2 regions of the Verrucosispora sp. WMMD573 genome follow, and region 2 is predicted to be linked to the other one. Evidence: riboswitches for the same ligand, from Rfam matches in the RefSeq annotation. Region 2 holds a riboswitch; the other holds the start of a gene.

Region 1 (9,635 bases), 2.5 Mb from region 2:
CCGTCGGTGGTCTGCCCGATCCCTCCTGTGGACGGTTCGCCACCGACGTCTGCGCCGCGTACCTGCGCATCGCCGCCACCGGCCGGGCCGACCAGGCCGCCGTCGACCTGCTGCGCAGGTCCAGCCCAACCGGGGTGCTGGACCGGATCACCGCGCCAACCCTGCTGGTGCAGGGCGCGGCGGACACCCTCTTCCCGCTCGCCGAGGCCGACGCCAACGCCCGGGGCATCGCCGCGAACGGGACCCCGGTGCGGGTCGCCTGGTTCACCGGCGGCCACGACGGTGGCTCCGGACCGCAGACCGACTCCGACCGGGTCAAGTTCCTCACCGCGCAGTGGCTCGACCACTACGTGGCCGGCGACGCTGACGCGCCCGGCGACACCTTCACCTTCTCCCGGATCGCCGGCTTCGACGCGATGGACCGGGGCCTGGTCGCCACCGGCTACCGCACCGACGACTATCCGGGTCTGGGCGGCGACTCCCGGGTCGAGGTCACCCTGGCCGGCCCGGTCCAGCCGGTGGCCAACCCGCCCGGCGGCAACCCGGCCGCGATCTCCTCCGTACCGTTCGCCGGCTCGCTGGGCTCGCTGCTCAGCGGGGTGGCCGGCGACATACCCGGGCAGCACGCCCGGTTCGAGTCCAAGCCGCTGACCGAGGCGGTCGACATCGTCGGTGCGCCGACCGTGTCGCTGCGCGCCGCGTCGAGCAGCGGCGAGGCGGTCCTCTTCGCCAAGCTCTACGTGGTCGACCCGGAGGGGGCGGCCACCCTGCCCAGCGGGCTGATCGCGCCGATCCGGCTCAACGACCTGCCGGCCAGCATCGACGCCGCCGCGCCGGTCACCGTGACCCTGCCGGCGATCGTGCACCGGGTGGAGGCCGGGCACCGGCTCCGGCTGGTGGTGGCCACCTCGGACCAGGCGTACACGACCCCGACCGAGCCGGCGGTCTACTCGGTTGCGGTCGGCGACACGCCGATCAGCCTGCCGACGGTCGACAGTGACCCGATCCCCACCGAGGCGGCGCTCTGGCGCTGGATCCTGGTCGGGTTGCTCGCCGCGATCGTGGTCGGGCTCGTCGTGCTCGTGGCCGTGCTGCGCCGCCGGCACCGTCGCCAGGACACCTCCGTGCACCCGGAGTACGCGGACACCCCGTTGGCCGTGCGCCGGCTGCGCAAGGAGTACGCCGACGGCTTCGTCGCGGTCTCCGAGGTGGACTTCGAGGTGCATCCCGGTCAGGTGGTCGGTCTGCTCGGGCCCAACGGCGCCGGCAAGACCACCACGCTGCGGGTGCTGATGGGGCTGACCCAGCCGACCGCAGGGGAGATCTACGTCTTCGGGCACCGGCTGGTGCCCGGCTCGCCGGTGCTGTCGCGGATCGGCGCACTGGTGGAGGGGCCGGGGTTCCTGCCGCATCTGTCCGGCCTGGAGAACCTGAAGGCGTACTGGCGGGCGACCGGCCGGCCGGAGGGCGACGCCCACTTCGAGCAGGCACTGGAGATCGCCGGGCTGGGTTCCTCGGTGCACCGGCGGGTGCGTAAGTACAGCCACGGCATGAAGCAGCGCCTCGCCATCGCCCAGGCCATGCTCGGTCTGCCGGAACTGCTGGTGCTCGACGAGCCGACCGACGGGCTGGACCCGCCGCAGATCGCCGAGATGCGGCGGGTGCTCCAGCGGTACGCGACCGACGGACGGGCGGTGCTGGTCTCGAGTCACCTGCTCGCCGAGGTGGAGCAGACCTGCACCCACGCCGTGGTGGTGAACAAGGGTCGGATCGTGGCCTCCGGACCGGTCGAGGAGATCGTCGGCGACTCGCCCAGCGTGCTGGTCGAGGTGAGCGACCCGACCGCGGCCCGGAGCGTGCTCGACGGCCTCGGTGGGGTACGGGTGCTGGACGACGCCGACGGGCAGTTGGTCGTGGACACCAACGGCACCGCCCGCAGCGAGGTGGTCGCCGAGTTGGTCCGGGCCGGGATCGCAGTGGACCGGGTGGTGCCCCGGCGCCGCCTGGAGGACGCCTTCCTCGCCCTGGTGGGCGAGAACTCTCGGGGAAGCGGGGACCGGTGATGGCGGGATCGACTGTCGAGCCGACGCGGGACACGACCGGCGTCGCCGCCTCGGGAGCGGCGGCGGGTTACCGGCCCGCCCGGACGCTGCCGTTCGGTGCCGAGTTCCGCCGGCAGGCGTCGCGCCGGCGTACCCAGCTGGCGCTCGGCTTCATGGTGCTGCTGCCGCTGATCATCCTGATCGCGTTCCAGTTCGACACCAACGACGACGACAACGGCGGGGGTGAGTTCGGCAGCCTGATCGACCTCGCCACCTCCGGCGGGTTGAACTTCACCCTGTTCACCATCTTCGTGTCCGCCTCGTTCCTGCTGGTCGTCGTGGTCGCGCTGTTCTGCGGCGACACGGTGGCGAGCGAGGCGAGCTGGGGAAGCCTGCGCTACCTGTTGGCGATCCCGGTGCCCCGGGCCCGACTGCTCGCGGTGAAGCTGCTGGTCGCGCTCGCGTATTCGGCGCTGGCGCTGATCCTGCTCGCCGGCACGGCGCTGGCCATCGGCACCCTGCGCTACGGCTGGTCGCCGCTGCGCAGCACGGTCGCCGCACAGTTGGAGCCGGGCGAGGGGCTGCTGCGGTTGCTCGCGGTGCTCGGCTACCTGGCCATCGTCCTGCTGGTGGTCGCGGGCCTGGCGTTCCTGCTCTCGGTGACCACCGACGCGGCGTTGGGCGCGGTGGGAGGCGCGGTGCTGCTGTGGATCCTGTCCAGCATCCTGGACCAGATCACCGCGCTGGGCGCGATCCGGTCGTTCCTGCCGACCCACTACAGCACCGCGTGGTTGGGGCTGCTCTCCACGCCCGTACAGACCGACGACATCGTCCGGGGCACGGTCTCGGCGATCTGCTACGCGACCGTGTTCTGGGGCCTGGCGTTCTGGCGCTTCACCCGCAAGGACATCACCAGCTGAGCTCGCTGCCCGCGACCGCTCGGCGCGAGCCGGGCGGTCGCGGGCGACAAGAGCGTGCGGTGCTATGCCGGGACAGCTCAGAGCAGCGGGACCGGGGTGGTGGGCGGTGGGTTCGGCGTCGAGGGCGTCGGCTCCGGCGTGCGCGGCTCCTGCTTCTGCCAGGCGCTGACCCCAAGCCGGTCGGTGTTGCCCAGGTCGATCCGCCCCTGCATGACGACCCGTTGCGCGGGCCGGCCGCGCAGCGGGGCGACGTCGAGGTGCTCGGCGTTGGTCGCCACGACCGTTGGGTTGTCGACCAGGTTGCGCCAGAGCAGGGCGGTGCCGGCCGCCTCACCGGGGGCCAGCACCAGCGGCCGGGGTGGATCGTCGAAGCCGGACGTGATTCCCTCCGCGCCTTGGATCACCCGGACCGGGATGAGGGTGCCGTCCGCGTCCCGCAGTTGCGGCGCCGGATACCCGTGCAGCCGGTAGGGGCGGTCGCCGCAGTTGACCAGTTCCAGGCCCATCGCCCGCAGCCCCATGGCGGCGCTGACGCCGCGGTAGGTGATCCGGACGCCGGACACGGGGCAGCCGGACGTCGGGCTGTCGCCTCCGGCGAGATCGCCGTCCCGGGACGGCGTGCCGCCGAGATCGGCTCCGTCGGACGGTGCGCTGCCGGGTCCATGGGAAGCCGGGAGCGGGCGGGGCGGCGCCCCCGGGGCCTCGCCGGCCGGGGCGCAGCCGGCGAGCAGGCCGAACGCTGCGGCGATCGAGACCGGCACGGCGACGAGCCGACGGCCACCGGAAGCCGGAGTGCGGACCGTGGTGCGTGGCATCGCAGCATCGTCGCATCCGCCCGTGTCGGCTGGTGTTCCCGCCACCCACGCAAGCAGACCACAAGGTTTACACAGTGCTGCTGCCGCCGGAAGTTTCGGCCGCTAGACTGAGTGTGGGAGCGTTCCCAACAAGAGAGATTGAATCGACAACTATCTATAGATTCCGCATTCTGGTACCACCACCCCACTAGTAGGAGGTACCAATGCGCACTGACCGGTTCGGCGGGCCGGCTCTGTCCCTGTTCCGCATTGTCATCGGTTTGTTGTTTCTCATTCACGGCATGTCGTCCGTCTTCGGCGTCTTCGGCGGCAACCGTGGCACCGGCGAGGCGGTGCCGCTCGGCCAGTGGCCGGGCTGGTACGCCGCAATGATCCAGTTGGTCTGCGGCGCCCTTGTGCTCCTCGGCCTGTTCACCCGGCCCGCGGCCCTGCTGGCGTCGGGCTCCATGGCCTACGCGTACTTCGTGGTCCATCAGCCCGAGGCGCTGCTGCCGCTGCGGAACAACGGCGAACTGTCCGTCCTGTTCTGCTGGGCATTCTTCCTGGTGGCGGTGCTCGGACCGGGCACCTGGGCGGTGGACACGCTCTGGCGGCGCGGGGCTGCGACGGTCGCCCTGGCCGAGGGCGAGCGGCGGTCCGTGCCGGCCTGACGGCGATGCTCAGCGGCGCCGGGGGGACGGCAACGGCGCCGCTGAGGTTTCGCTCACAGGCTGGGATTGGCAGGCGACGGCCGCGTCCGGATTGCCTAGACTCGGCGGCACAACTGCATACCTCATCCAGAGGGGCTGAGGGATACGGCCCGACGACGCCCCGGCAACCACCTCGCGCGCTCACCGTTGAGCGTCCGGCGGGGCAGGTGCCAATTCCGTCCCCGCCGCAGGGTGCGATGCGGGGAAAGATGAGAGGACTTCGACATGACGTCGACGCTCGCCCCGTCCGGCATCGACACCGCCGCCAGCCCCGCCCGCGCCCTGGTCTGCCGGGCCTGTTCGGCCCGCTACCCGCTCGCCGCCCAGCATGCCTGTTACGAGTGTTTCGGCCCGCTGGAGGTCGACTACGACTCGGCCGCACTCGCCACCGTCACCCGCGAGCAGATCGAGGCCGGTCCACGCAATCTCTGGCGGTACGCCGCTCTGCTGCCCGCCGGTCAGGACCCGGCCACCCGGGTCACCCTGGACCCGGGGTTCACCCCGCTGGTGGCCGCCGACCAGCTCGCCGCCGAACTGGGCATCACCGCGCCGCTCTGGGTCAAGGACGACAGCGCCAATCCCACCCACTCCTTCAAGGACCGGGTGGTGTCGGTGGCGCTGACCGCCGCCCGCGCGCTGGGCTTCTCCCGGTTCGCCTGCGCCTCCACCGGCAACCTGGCCAACTCCGTGGCCGCCCACGCCGCCCGGGTCGGTGCGCCTTCGGTGGTCTTCATCCCCAGTGACCTGGAGCAGGGCAAGGTCGTCACGACCGCCGTCTACGGCGGCGACCTGGTCGCCATCGACGGGTCGTACGACGACGTGAACCGCCTCTGCGGCGAGCTGGTCGAGACGGACGAGTTCGAGGACACCGCCTTCGTCAACGTCAACGTGCGGCCGTACTACGCGGAAGGGTCCAAGACGCTCGGCTACGAGGTGGCCGAGCAACTCGGGTGGCGGATTCCCGCCCAGGTGGTCATCCCGATGGCCTCGGGCGAGCTGCTCACCAAGATTGACAAGGCGTTCAGCGAGCTGGTCGAGATCGGCCTGGTCGAGGCCCCGGCGGGTGGCTGGAAGGTCTTCGGGGCGCAGTCGGCCGGCTGCAACCCGATCGCCACCGCGCTGCATGCCGGCACCGACGCCATCACCCCGGTCAAGCCGACCGGGATCGCCAAGTCACTGAACATCGGCGACCCGGCGGCCGGGCTGTACGCACTGGAGGCGGTGCGCCGCACCGGTGGCTGGATGGACTACGCCGACGACGACGAGATCCGGGCCGGGGTGCGCCTGTTGGCGCGTACCACCGGGGTGTTCGCGGAGACGGCCGGCGGGGTGACCGTGGCGGTGCTGCGCAAGCTGGTCGAGTCGGGCCGACTGGACCCGGCCGCCGAGACGGTGGTGTTCAACACCGGCGAAGGGCTGAAGACCCTCGACGCGGTCGCCGGTGAGGTCGGCCCCACTCACCGGATCAAGCCTTCGTTGCGGGCCGCCCGCGACGCGGGCCTGCTGGGCTGACGACGACGAACGGATGAGTAAGCGGTATTTCGCAGGGAGTGAGCGAAACACGCCGCCAGGGACTTGACGACCGCAAACGGACGGCGCAAGATGCTCCGTGCGGGAGGGCGCTTCGCCGTAGACTTTCAGTCTTTACGACCCAGCGCCGGAGGCGTTGTGCGATCGTCCCTCCCGACCAACGTCCGAGCGGGCCAGCGAAAATTCGCTGGCCCGCTCGTCTGTCGCTGGCGCAGGCTGCCGTCATGACCATCACCATCACCCCGGTCGGGGCCGCCGACGAGGCGGCCGTCCAGCAGGCGTATCAGGTCGGTGCCGCACAGGTGGCCGCCGACGAGCCGGACTTCCCGCCCCTCTGCCGGCAACGATTCACCGCCCTTCTGCGCCATCCGATGCCGGGCTACGAAACCCGCATGCTGCTGGCGCGGATCGACGGTGAGCCGGCCGGTTTTCTCCGGCTGGACCTGCCGCAGTTGGACAACACCGAGAACGCCTCCGCTGAGCTGATCGTGCATCCGGCACAACGCCGCCGAGGCGTCGGCCGAGCGTTGGCCGAACATGGGCTCGGCCTGCTGCGCGAGCGCGGGCGTAAGCGGGTGAGTGCGATGAGCCGCGCTGAGCTTGCCGGCGAGCCCGGTCGCCGGTCGCCGGGTAACGCGTTCGCTGTGGCCATGGGCGCGGTCGATGCCCTGACCGATGTGCGGCGACGCCTCGACACCGCCGACCTCGATCAGGCGAAGCTGGACGCGCTGCGGGCCGACGCCCGGGATCGCTCGACCGGCTACCAGGTGCTGTGCTGGCGCGGGTACACCCCCGACGACCTGGCCGCCGACGTGGCGTACCTCGACGGACGGCTGCTGGCCGACGCGCCGATGGGCGATCTGGCGTGGGAGCCGGAGAAGGTCGACGCCGATCGCCTGCGCGGCACCGAACTGGCGCTGGATGCGCGGGGCCGCCGCCGTTACCACGTCGGCGTCCGCCACGAGGCATCCGGTCGGCTGGTCGCATGGACGCTGCTGGACGTCGGTGCCTCCGCGGACTGGCACTCGTTCCAGCAGATCACCATCGTCGACCCGGAGCACCGGGGACACCGGCTGGGCCTGCTTGCCAAGATCGAGAACCTGCGGCACCTGCTCGCCCACGAACCGGGCGTGCGGGTGATCGACACCTTCAACGCGGCCAGCAACGACCACATGATCGCCATCAACGAGCAGCTCGGTTTCCGGGTGCAGGACCGGTGGAGCAACTGGCAGTTGACCATCTGAAGTTGTGACACGCCCCTACTGATCTGAGGGCTTCGTGTTGCATGATGGCGGGCATGACGGAGACCCCGCACCCCCGCTACGACAGGCACGCCGAGACCCTCAACCGCGCGCTGACCGCGATCACGGAGCGGGGATACTGGTCCGCCTACCCGGAATCACCAAGCCCACGGGTGTACGGCGAGACCGCCGCCGCCGACGGCAAGGCCGCGTTCGAGGCGTACCTGGGTGGGAACTTCCCGCTCGACCAGCCGGGTGACGGCGAACGGGTCGCCACCGAGCACAGCCCGTTCGGCGTCGCCCTGAACGTGCGCTACCCGCACGCCGACGCCGACCAACTGGTCGCCGCCGCCTCAGCGGCGCTGCCCGCCTGGCGCGACGCCGGCCCTCAGACCCGGGTGGGCGTCTGTCTGGAGATCCTCGACCGGCTGCACAAGAACGTCTTCGAGTTGGCCAACGCGGTGCAGTTCACCAGCGGTCAGGCGTTCGTGATGGCCTTCCAGGCCGGTGGTGCGCACGCGCTGGACCGCGCGCTTGAGGCGCTGGCCTACGCGTACGCGGAGATGACCCGGCACCCGGGCACCGCGGGCTGGGAGAAGGCCGCCGGCAAGGGCGACCCGCTGCGGATGTCCAAGACCTTCCACGTGGTGCCCCGGGGCGTGGCCCTGGTCATCGGCTGCAACACCTTCCCGACCTGGAACTCGTACCCGGGTCTGTTCGCCTCGCTGGTCACCGGCAATCCTGTCGTGGTCAAGCCGCACCCGCGCGCCGTGCTGCCGTTGGCGGTCACCGTCCGGTACGCCCGGGAGGTGCTGGCCGAGGCCGGGTTCGACCCGAACCTGGTGCTGCTGGCCCCCGAGGCCCCCGGCGAGAAGATCGCCTCGACGCTGGCCCTGCATCCGGCGGTCCGGATCGTCGACTTCACCGGCTCCACCGAGTACGGCGACTGGCTGGAGGCGAACGCCCGCCAGGCGGCGGTGTACACCGAGAAGGCGGGGCTCAACACGGTGGTGATCGACTCCACCGACGACTTCACCGGGATGTGCCGCAACCTGGGCTTCACGCTGACTCTCTACAGCGGGCAGATGTGCACCACCTCGCAGAACATCCTCATCCCCCGGGACGGCATCGACACCGACCAGGGGCACAAGAGCTTCGACGAGGTGGCCGGCGGCATCGCCACGGCGATCGGCAAGCTCACCGGTGACCCGGCCCGGGGAGTGGAGCTGACCGGCGCGATCGTCAACGACGGGGTGCTGGAGCGGCTGGACGAGGTGACCAAGGTCGGTTCGCCGGTGCTGGAGTCGCGTACCGTCGAGCACCCGTCGTTTCCGGACGCCGTGGTGCGTACGCCGACCATCGTCAAGCTGGACGCGGGCGACACCGAGACCTACTCCCGGGAGTGGTTCGGGCCGATCTCCTTCGCCATCGCCACCGACTCCACCGCACACAGCCTGGAGATCCTGCGCTCGACAGTGGGTGAGAAGGGTGCGCTCACCGCGGCGGTCTACTCCACCGACGACGCGGTGCTGGACGCCACCGAAGCGGCGGCGATCGAGGTCGGGGTGCACCTGTCGGCCAACCTCACCGGCGGCGTCTTCGTGAACCAGTCGGCGGCCTTCTCCGACTTCCACGGCAGCGGGGCGAACGCGGCGGCGAACTCGGCGTTGACCGACGGAGCGTACGTGGCGAACCGCTTCCGGGTCGTGCAGAGCCGCCGGCACGTCTGAGGCGTGGTGGGGCTCCGGGGTCTTCCCCGGGGCCCCAGATCGGCGATCGTCTGTCGTGGCTACGCCGCCCTACGCATCTGGAGTTCGCGCAGGGTGGGGATGTTGGGGTGCGGGAGGCGGACGCCGGTGTCGACGAATCCCAGCCGCTGGTAGGCCCGGTAGGCGCGGTCGTTGCCGACCACCACCTCGAGCATCAGCTCGTTCCGCCGGCAGGCCCGGGACCAGGCCGCCACCCCGTCGACAAGATCCGCGAGCAGGCCGGTGCCCCGCCAGCTCGGGGTGATGTAGACGGCGTAGAGCACGGTCACCCCCGGCTCGGCCGGGTGCGCCATGCCGCCGGCGTGCCCGACGAGCCGGCCGCCCGGATCCGCCACGAACTGCGCTGTGCCCGGACCGGCGGAGACCTGGGCGACCCGGGCGGCGTACTCGGCGTGTGGCCGGGCCGCGGCCTCGGCGATCGTCTCCAGGAAGGCCAACGGCGCGTCCGCGAGCATCTCCAGACGCAGTGCCCGCATCCGAGCTGCGTCGGGTGGCTCGACTCGGCGGATGACGGCCCGGCGCAAGCCCGTTCCGTCGGTGGCGCTTGTCATGCCGGAATGCTTATCACAATGACGTACGACGATACGGACGATAGTAATACGCCCGATTTGTGGTCGTGCGCCGTCGTC
Region 2 (9,635 bases):
CTTGATATCCGGGTTGTTGGCGATCGACTTGAGCGTCACGTGCGGGACACGCTCGTAGACGAAACCCTTGCGGATGTCGTTACCGGGCGGTGTAGGGGCCACCTCGCTGCCGGACAGCTCGCGCTCTTTAGCCCGGCCTTCAATAGAGTCAGCGAGTAGGTAGGCAGGGTACTTGGCACCGACCAGCCGCTGGCGGGCTAGCGTAATTGCCACCCGCGAGGTGTCGATTGTGATCCACCGCCGCCCCCACTGCTCAGCCACGTACGCCGTGGTACCCGATCCACAGGTCGGGTCCAGGACCAGATCCCCGGGATCGGTGCACATCAACATACACCGCTCTACAACTTTGGTGTTGGTCTGAACGACGTAGACCTTGGGGTCGCCGAAGCCCGAGGTCACTGTGTCGTCCCAAAGATTTGTATGTGGACTGACGGGGAAGTCGGCAAGATAGCGGACGTACTCCAGGGTCTTTCCGATGGCAATCAGCCGATTTGCAGCACGGAGGCGAGACATTCCCTGTTCGTTCGTCTTCCAGCGCTGCTTGCCGGGGGTGAACACCTTTCCCTCAATCTCAATTTCAAACCACGAGGCGGCACCATCGCCTTTTGCCCTACCGATGCTCTGGCTGGTTAGTGGACTGTGGCGGAGGCGTGGCAGATGTTCATCGCCCTTTTGTGCTCGCCGGAAGTGACCGTCTTTCTCCACCCATGAGTACTGGCCGTTGTCGTCGACTTTAGCCTTCGGTTTGTACATCTGCCGGTATCTGGTGCTCTCTCGGTGGCGACCATACCAGATTATGTAGTCGTTAATGCCACCTAGGAAATCGGTTGTAGCGCCACTCGTCTTCTTGAAGGTTATCAAGGAGATGAAGTTTTCGGGGCCGAAGATCTCATCGAGGAGGCAGCGGACGAGGTGGACGTTTTCGTCACCGATCTGGACGAAGATGCTGCCGGACTCGGTGAGTAGGTCGCGGGCGATGATCAGCCGGTCGCGCAGGTACGCCAGGTAGGAGTTGATGCCCAGCTCCCAGGTGTCCCGGAACGCCTTGATCTGCTCGACCTCGCGGGTGACATCGGCGAGGTTGCCGTCCTTGACGTCACGCTTGCGTGCTGACATCTGCCAGTTGGAGCCGAACTTGATGCCGTACGGCGGGTCGATGTAGATCATCTGGACCTTGCCGCGCAGTCGTTCCTTCTCGGCGAGTGACGCCATGACGCGCAGCGAGTCGCCGAGGATCATGCGGTTGGACCAGTTGGCCTCGTGTTGGTAGTACTCGACCGACTGCCAGTCGTCCAGTCCGTCGAAGTCGGCGTAGTCGTCGGCGAAGAGGCCGAGCTGCTCGTTGTCACGAGGGCGGGACTCCTCGCTTGCCCTGCGCAACTCCTCAACCAGGGTGCGTGGGGCGATTTTCTCCTGGATGTAGATCGGTGGAGCCTCGACCACCAGGTCTTCGGCGTCCTGGTCCTCCTTGCCGATCCAGACGAGCTGCGGGTCCAGGCTCGGGTCGCGCTCCTTCTTGACCTGCTCGATCCGGGCGGCGTCGGGCGAGACGAATTCCTGGCCGTCCGCCGTCGGGATGTGCACTCGCCGTTCCGTCGGGTGCGCGATCGCCTGCACCGGCACGGTGCTGACGGCGGGCTTGCGACTCCTCGGGGGCATCAGACCAGCTCCTCCTCGGCGGATACGGCATCGGTGATCGCCGCCGCGCCTTGCAGGGCGAACAGCGCATCTATGGCGGGTCGAAGGTCTCGTTTTGCGGTCGTCGGATCACGAAGCTCGCAAAAGCTCCAGCGCCCGAACCGGCCGTTGTTGTTGACCGCCTGCACCCAGAGATTGCGGGCGGCCCACGCCTTCTGCGCAGCCTCGGACTGTGACTTGCGACCGCCGGACACCTCGACGATCAGGGTGCGGGCTATCCCATCGCCGGCATCGGCCAACTTGACCAGGAAGTCCGGGTAGAACCGCCGGCTCCGCCCGGCGTGCTCGTACGGGATGAAGAAGTCGAGGTGGTCGTTGCGGACGTACGCGGCGACCTGGTCCTCCGGCAGCGACTCGATCGCCTGGGCGACCGCCCGCTCCCAGGCGTTGCCATCCTTGCCGTCGAGCGTCACGAGGTTGACCTGGCACCGTCGCGGATCCGTTGGCCAGACCTCCCTGGTCGTCCGGAAGTCGACGCTGGACGTGGTGCCGATCGGATCGGTCGTCCGCAGCACGGGCAGCACCCAGCGTTCCCGCCGACGACGCTGCCATGCGATCGACTGCCAGATCTTCTCCACCGCCTCGGCCTCCCGAAGCAGGATCAGACCGATCGCCTGATCGTCCCGGATGTCGACGCAGCGACGGAGCCACTCCTGAGCGATCTCCAGCACCTGCGGGAAATACCACGGCCGCAGGTCACCGTCCCCGGTGCGCAGCTTGCGGGTGAGTACCTCACTGGCCAGCCGGTAGGCCACGAACTGCCCACGCAGGCCCTTCAACCGTTCAAGGTCGTGCACGTCCTCCTCGCCGACCTGTCCCGCCACCATGGTCTTTGTCGGCAGATCCTGCCGAGACAGGATCATCTTCAGGTCGGGATCCGAGAAGTCGCCGACCAGCGGCGCGTCGGGTATCTCCAGGTGGTACCCGACCACCCGCGGAAAGGTGATCTCTAGCTTCGCCGCGTCGCGGTCCGGCTCGGCCCGCACGTTGCGAACCGGCTTCATCGGCAACTCACGGGACACGGCCACCGTGGGGATGAACTGGAACGGAACCCCGTAGACATCCGCGTACTCAGGGGTGAACATGCCGTCCTCGTCGGCGACGTACGAGCGTCGCCGCAGGCCCCGGCCGACCACCTGCTCGCACAGCAACTGGGTGCCGAAGGCTCGTACGCCGAGAATGTGGGTGACCGTGTTGGCGTCCCAGCCCTCCGTCAGCATGGAGACGCTGACGACACACCGCACCGGTTCGCCGAGCTTTCCCGGTTTGCCGACGGTGTTCATCACTTCGCGCATCAGTTCCGCGTCGCCGATGTCGTCCGCGCTACGGCCTGGGAAGCGGTCCGCGTACTCCTGTTTGAACTCGGCGATCTCGCGGGCCGCCGTGCGGCGGAACTCCGGTGACAGGCTGCCGGACTCGAACTCCGCTGCGTCGACGAGAATCGTTCGCTGCCGGTGCAGCCACCGCCCGTCCGCCACGTTGCTGAACAGGGGTAGCTGTCCGGCGGTCGGCAACAGATGACCGGCCTGCTCACGGTCGTAGCCGCCGATCCACTCGTAGACGGCCTTCGAGATCGTCGTGTTGCTACAGACGACGATGAACACGGGCGGCGGTTGCCCGTGCGCAGCAGCCTCTGACTTCTCCCAAGCCTCGAACGCTGACACGTAGGAGCCGTAGAGGCTGTGCAGGGCGGCGGTCAGCGCGCCGGGCAGATCCGCTGCGGTGAAGTCCTGGTTGGACCGGCGTCCACCCTTGGGTAACGAATCCCGGATCTCCTGCCAGAGGTTCAGGTAGGTCACGCGGTTGGCGACCCGGTCGTCGTCGACCGGCACCCGGGGGATCTTGACGATGCCGGCCTCGATGGCGTCGATCAGCGAGAAGTCGCTGACCACCCAGGGGAAGAGGGTGCCCTCCCGGTAGCCGGATCCGGCCAGGAAAAAGGGCGTCGCGGACAGGTCGTACACCCTCTTGATGCCGACCTTCGCCCGGACCGCTTCCAGGCCGCTGAACCAGATCCGAGCGTCCTCGGCCCGGTCGGCGGCCTCTTTGCGCTCGTCGCCGCGCAGATTCTCGACGGTGTCGGCGTCCGGTTCCGGCTCACCGGCACGTCCCCGGTAACAGTGATGTGCCTCGTCGTTGAAGACGACGATCTCCGACGAGCCGCCAAGCTCGCGTAGTACCCGGCTGACCATCTGGGCCGGGGTTTCCCGGAACGGGTCAGGTCGACCGGGTGCCACCAAAGCCTTGGTGTTTCCGGTCGCGTTGCGGCCGAAGCGGGTTTCGCGGAGTTGGAAGGCGTGGAAGTTGGTGATGACGATCTTTGCCTGGCCGAGGTCATCGGTGAACTCGGCCGGCACCAGATCGCGCTCGCGGTAGTAGTTGCCCGGATCTTCCGGCAACAGGACCCGCAGCCGGTCACGGATGGTGAGGCCGGGAGTCACCACCAGGAAGCGCTTGGCGAACGTCTTGTCGTACCGCGCGTGGACCTTGTTGATCGTCTGCCACGCGATCAACATGGCCATAACGACTGTCTTGCCGGTGCCGGTCGCCATCTTGAGGGCGACTCGTGGCAGACCGTTGTTGTGCTCGGTGTTGTGCGCGTCCAGGTCGTTGTTGATCCAACTGCCCTGCCACTTGGTCGCACCCTCGGCGAGGAAGATCGCCGTTTCGACCGCCTCGCGCTGGCAGAACAGGATCTTGTTGTCCCGCTCCGGATCGTTCCAGTACTCCAGCAGGCGGCGGGTCACCGGTGTGACGTTGGGCCAGCCCGCCTCCCGCCACGCGTCGACGCGTTCCCGGACATCATTGACCTGCTTGTTGGGCTTGATGTCGTCTTCGGTGAAGACCTGCAGCTCAAGCTGCTGCCCACGCTTGCGAGGTCGCGGCACCGGGATGAAGAAGCTCGACGGCCGCCGCTCCTCCTCGATCCGGTCGGTGATGCCGTCCCGGTCGAAGGCGAAGTGGCGGGTGGGCCGGCCGTACGGTGAGTTGATGATCGGGTTGTCGATGACCCGGTCGCTCAACGTAGACCTCCCGCTTAAGTTGGATGTTGCAGATTCGAGCGACAGCCTATACCGGGCGTTAGAAGCCGAGGTTGCGGAGCCTGCCGTGGCGACCGGACGGCGCGTCACTGCAACGCAAGGTGCATGGAAGCGTGTACCGGAGGGTGATGTTCGACGCGCTCGCGTCGGTCTCACAGCACCTGGGACAGGAAGCGGCGTAGTCGTGGGTGCTGGGGCGACTCGAAGACGGCGGCCGGCTCGCCGGCCTCCAGCACCATCCCGGCGTCCATGAAGGCGACGGTGTCGGCGACCTGGCGGGCGAAGCCCATCTCGTGGGTCACCACCACCATGGTCATGCCCTGGGCGGACAGCTCCGCCATCAGCGCCAGCACCCCCTTGACCAGTTCCGGGTCGAGCGCCGAGGTGGCCTCGTCGAAGAGCATCACCTGCGGCCGCATGGCGAGTGCCCGGGCGATGGCCACCCGCTGCTGCTGCCCGCCGGACAACTGCGCCGGCCGGGCGTCGGCCTTCGCGGCCAGGCCGACCCGGTCGAGTTCGGCCCGGGCCCGGGTGACCGCCTCGTCCTCGCCGAGCCGGCGGATACGGCGCAGCGGCAGGGTGACGTTGCGTAGCACGCTCATGTGCGGGAAGAGGTTGAACTGCTGGAACACCATGCCGATCCGCTGCCGCAGCGCGTCCGGGTCGTCGCGCAGCACGCTGCGGCCGTCCAGCAGCACGTCGCCCCGGTCCGGTTCGAGGAGCCGGTTGACGGTGCGCAGCAGGGTGGACTTTCCCGACCCGGACGGGCCGATCACGCAGGCGGTGCCGCCGCGCGCCACGTCCAGGTCCACCCCGCGTAGCACCCGATGGTTGCCGAAGGCCAGGTGCACGTCGCGCAGGCTGAGACTGACCGAGGTGTTCATCGTTGGTTGCCTCCGGCGGCGCCGGGCAGCGCCAGGTCCAGGTCGTCGGGGTCGTCGGTCGGCCCGGCCGCCGGCCGGCCGTGTCGCAGCCGCCGGTCGATCCAGTTGACGACGTGCGTCAGCGGCACGGTCAGCACGAGGTAGCACAGCCCGGCCAGCAGCAGCGCCGACTGGTTGCCGGTGTTCGCGGCGTAGTCCTGACCGATGCGGAACAGCTCGCGCTGGCTGGCCAGCAGGCCGAGGAAGTAGACCAGGCTGGAGTCCTTGATCAGCGCGATGAGCTGGTTCACCCAGGCCGGCAGGATCCGTCGGACGCCCTGCGGGATGACCACCCGCCGCATCGCCTCCCGCCAGGAGAAACCCAGCGCGCGGGCCGCCTCCAACTGGGTGGCCTCCACCGACTGGATGCCCGCGCGGAAGATCTCCCCGAGGTACGCCGAGGCGATCAGCGACAGCGCCAGGATGCCCAGCGGGTACGGATTCGGCCCCCACACCTGCAACCCCAGCGGGGCCAGCCCGACCCCGATCAGCAGGATCGTCGCCGCCGCCGGTAGGCCCCGGAAAATGTCGGTGTACACCCGCGCCGGCCACCGCAGCCAACGGGTACGCGAGATGCCCGCCACCGCCAGCACGATGCCCAGCGCCGAGCCGAGCAGGGCGGCGGTGACCGCCAGGATCAGCGTGTTCGGCAACCCGACGGTGAGCATCTCGGGTAGCGCCTCGCGCATCGACTCCCAGTCGAAGAACGTCTCCCACAGGGTGCGCAACGGATCCACGGTCAACCTCCGCCCTGCTCGCTCGTGGTCCTAGCGTCAGGAAGCGGCCGACGCCGACGGTGCCGCCGCGCCGACCGATGCGGAGGGTGCCACCACGTCGCCGCTGCCCGGGGTGAAGTCGGCCGGGATCGGCCGGCCCGGGTAGTACTGCTCCTGCAACCGGGTCCAGGTGCCGTCGGCGATCACCTCGTCGAGGGCCTTGTTCAGTGCCTCGCGCAGCGCGTCGTTGCCCTTGGCGAAGGCGTACGCGGTTGGCGCCGGGCTGAGTTCCTTCGCAGCCACGGTGATCTTGCCGCCGCTGTCTGCGGCGGTCTTCTCACCGATCTCGGCGGGGGCGATCCACGCGTCCGCCGTACCGGCCTTGAGCTGGTTGATCGCGCCGTTGTAGTCGGGCACCCGCACCGGGTCCAGACCCTTCCCGGTGGCGTAGTCGTCCTGGACGGTCCCCTGCACGACCACCACCCGCTTGCCGGGCAACTCGTCGAAGCTGGTCAGCGTCGAACCGGCGGGCACGTCGAGCCCGAAGTAGCCGAAGTCGTACCCGTTGCCGAAGTCCACGGTCTTCTTCCGTGCCTCGGTGATGGTGATCGAGGAACTGCCGACGTCGAACCTGCGGTTGCCGACCTGGGCGAGCAGGGCGGAGAAGTCGGTGCCGACGAACTCCACCGTCAGGCCGAGCCTGTCGGCGGCGGCGACCAGCAGGTCGTTGTCGAAGCCGGTGAACCTGCCGTCCTTCAGGTACACGTTTGGTGGGGCGTCGGTGAGCGTGCCGGCCCGCAGCACACCTGGCTGCGCCAGGTTGTACGGGTTGTCGGCCGCGTTGCCGGCGGTGTCGGAGCCGCAGGCGGTGAGGGTGGCGGCGGCGAGGATCGCGGCGACACCGACGGCGGCGGCGCGGGTCAGGGCGGGAGGGAATCGCACAGGTGTCTCCTGGTTGAGCTGCGGCGGGCACGGACGTGCCGCACCGACGGTCCGCCGCCGGGCGGACCGCTGGGATGGGATCGATGGCAGAGGGTCAGCCGACCCGTGCGGGATCGGTGACGGGGAGCGACGCGGTCAGCTACACGCGGCGCTGCACACCCGCATCATGTCGACGTGCCGACGCCGGGTCAGGCCCGGGCGGGCCACCGAACGATCGCGGTACGACATGGTGCTCCTCAAGGTCGTGATGACCTGGGAACCCAGGCCACGCTTGCACCGAAGATCGCTCCGATGCCTGGTCCTCACCCGGGGCACCCCTGCGCGGTGGAGGGTTGCCGGCCAGCGAGCCGGGGCTTCGCGCTGGCACTCATGACCTGCCGCCGACGCTATCAGCCCCCGCCCGCCCACCCACCGTCCACCCCCTATGACCCCCCTCACGCCGGCCCCCTCACACCCCGCCGAGTTGACCATGAGGTTGGCGGCGAGTTCGATCTCCCTGACTGCCGCTAACCTCATGATCAACGCGGCGGGGTTGGTGCGTACGGCGGGTGGGGGTGTTGCCGGGGGAGTGGGTGATCCCTTACGGTCTGGTCAGCGGTGGGCGGTGCGGTCCGCATCCGATGACACCGCCGGTGGTCCGTCACGTGGGCCGGGAGGGTGGAACTCCCGGGTCCGACGCGCGTGACGGTCGAGTCGGCGGGCGAACCCCGACCCGTGCGGCGGCGCGTCGAGGCGCCGGGCCGGCGGTCGACGGGAGCGCGGACATCCACCGGGAGCCACCCGTGTATCTCACCCCCCACGAGCAGGACCGCCTGCTCGTCCACGTGGCGGCGGACGTCGCCCGGCGTCGCCGCGAGCGCGGCCTGCGCCTGAACTATCCGGAAGCCGTCGCGGTGATCACCGCCTTCCTGCTCGAAGGGGCACGCGACGGGCAGTCCGTGGTGGACCTGATGGCCGCCGGGCGCACCGTGCTCAGCCGCGACGACGTGCAGGACGGCATCCCCGAGTTGCTGAGGGAGGTGCAGGTGGAGGCGACGTTCCCGGACGGCACCAAGCTGGTGACGGTGCACCACCCGATCCCGTGATCCCCGGGGAGATCCTGCCGGCCGACGGACCGGTGGAGATCAACGCCGGGCGGCCGGTGACCACACTGCTGGTGGTCAACACCGGTGACCGGCCGGTGCAGGTCGGCTCGCACTACCACTTCGCCGAGGCCAACCCGGCGCTGGACTTCGACCGGGACGCCGCCTGGGGGCAGCGCCTCGCCGTACCGGCCGGCACCTCGGTGCGATTCGAGCCGGGGGTGAGTCGCCGGGTGGACCTGGTGCCGCTGGGCGGCGCGCGGATCGTGCCGGGCCTGCGCGGCGAGTGCGCCGGAGCACTTGACGAAGGACGGACGGCATGAGCGCGCGGATCAGCAGGTCAGACCCGCCGCCCGGCGGCATGGAGCGAAGCGGAGTGCTGGCATGAGCAGCGTCGAGCGGGGCCGCTACGTCGCCCTGTACGGGCCGACCACCGGCGACCGGATCCGGCTGGCCGACACGAACCTGCTCATCGAGATTGAGCAGGATTACTGCGCCGGTGGGGACGAGGCGGTCTTCGGCGGCGGCAAGGTGATTCGTGAGTCGATGGGCCAGTCCCGGGCCACCCGCGCCGAGGGTGCCCTGGACACCGTGATCACCGGTGCGGTCGTCCTCGATCACTGGGGGGTGGTGAAGGCGGACGTCGGGCTGCGCGACGGGCGGATCGTGGCGCTCGGCCGGGCCGGTAACCCGGACACCATGGACGGTGTTCACCCGGACCTGGTGATCGGCCCGGCCACCGAGGTGATCGCCGGCAACGGTCGGATCCTCACCGCCGGGGCGGTCGACACCCACGTGCACCTCATCTGCCCGCAGCTGGTCGCCGAGGCCCTCGCCAGCGGAGTCACCACCCTGGTCGGCGGCGGCACCGGACCGGCCGAGGGCACCCGGGCCACCACCGTCACCCCGAACGTCTGGCACCTGGCCCGGATGCACGAGGCCCTCGACACCTTCCCGGTCAACGTGCTGCTGCTCGGCAAGGGAAACACCGTCTCGGAAGAGGCGCTGTGGGAGCAGCTGCGGGCCGGAGCCGGCGGATTCAAGCTGCACGAGGACTGGGGCACCACCCCGGCGGCGATCGACGCCTGCCTGCGGGTCGCCGACGCCTCCGGCGTGCAGGTCTCCATCCACACCGACACCCTCAACGAGGCCGGGTTCGTCGCCGACACCCTGCGCGCCATCGGCGGCCGGGCGATCCACTCGTACCACACCGAGGGGGCCGGTGGCGGACAC

What was found. A riboswitch is a leader RNA that binds a small molecule or an ion and turns the genes downstream of it on or off. The one in region 2 is predicted to bind S-adenosylmethionine.
Region 1: it holds a riboswitch for S-adenosylmethionine, as region 2 does, so the genes downstream of both, thrC (threonine synthase) here and O7601_RS22425 (ABC transporter substrate-binding protein) in region 2, are expected to answer to the same signal.

What each region holds. Positions count from the first base shown of each region.
Region 1 covers NZ_CP114901.1:895,753-905,387, reverse strand. The annotation lists gene O7601_RS04220 (alpha/beta fold hydrolase) at 1-2,063, shown strand, start outside; gene O7601_RS04215 (ABC transporter permease subunit) at 2,063-2,962, shown strand; gene O7601_RS04210 (DUF4232 domain-containing protein) at 3,040-3,777, opposite strand; gene O7601_RS04205 (DoxX family protein) at 3,981-4,427, shown strand; SAM riboswitch class I at 4,547-4,682, shown strand; gene thrC (threonine synthase) at 4,692-5,978, shown strand; gene O7601_RS04195 (GNAT family N-acetyltransferase) at 6,221-7,240, shown strand; gene paaN (phenylacetic acid degradation protein PaaN) at 7,294-8,967, shown strand; gene O7601_RS04185 (GNAT family N-acetyltransferase) at 9,027-9,557, opposite strand.
Region 2 covers NZ_CP114901.1:4,902,176-4,911,810, reverse strand. The annotation lists gene O7601_RS22445 (site-specific DNA-methyltransferase) at 1-1,617, opposite strand, end outside; gene O7601_RS22440 (DEAD/DEAH box helicase family protein) at 1,659-4,829, opposite strand; gene O7601_RS22435 (amino acid ABC transporter ATP-binding protein) at 4,892-5,623, opposite strand; gene O7601_RS22430 (amino acid ABC transporter permease) at 5,620-6,399, opposite strand; gene O7601_RS22425 (ABC transporter substrate-binding protein) at 6,436-7,320, opposite strand; SAM riboswitch class IV at 7,583-7,695, opposite strand; gene O7601_RS22420 (urease subunit gamma) at 8,103-8,405, shown strand; gene O7601_RS22415 (urease subunit beta) at 8,402-8,725, shown strand; gene O7601_RS22410 (urease subunit alpha) at 8,787-9,635, shown strand, end outside.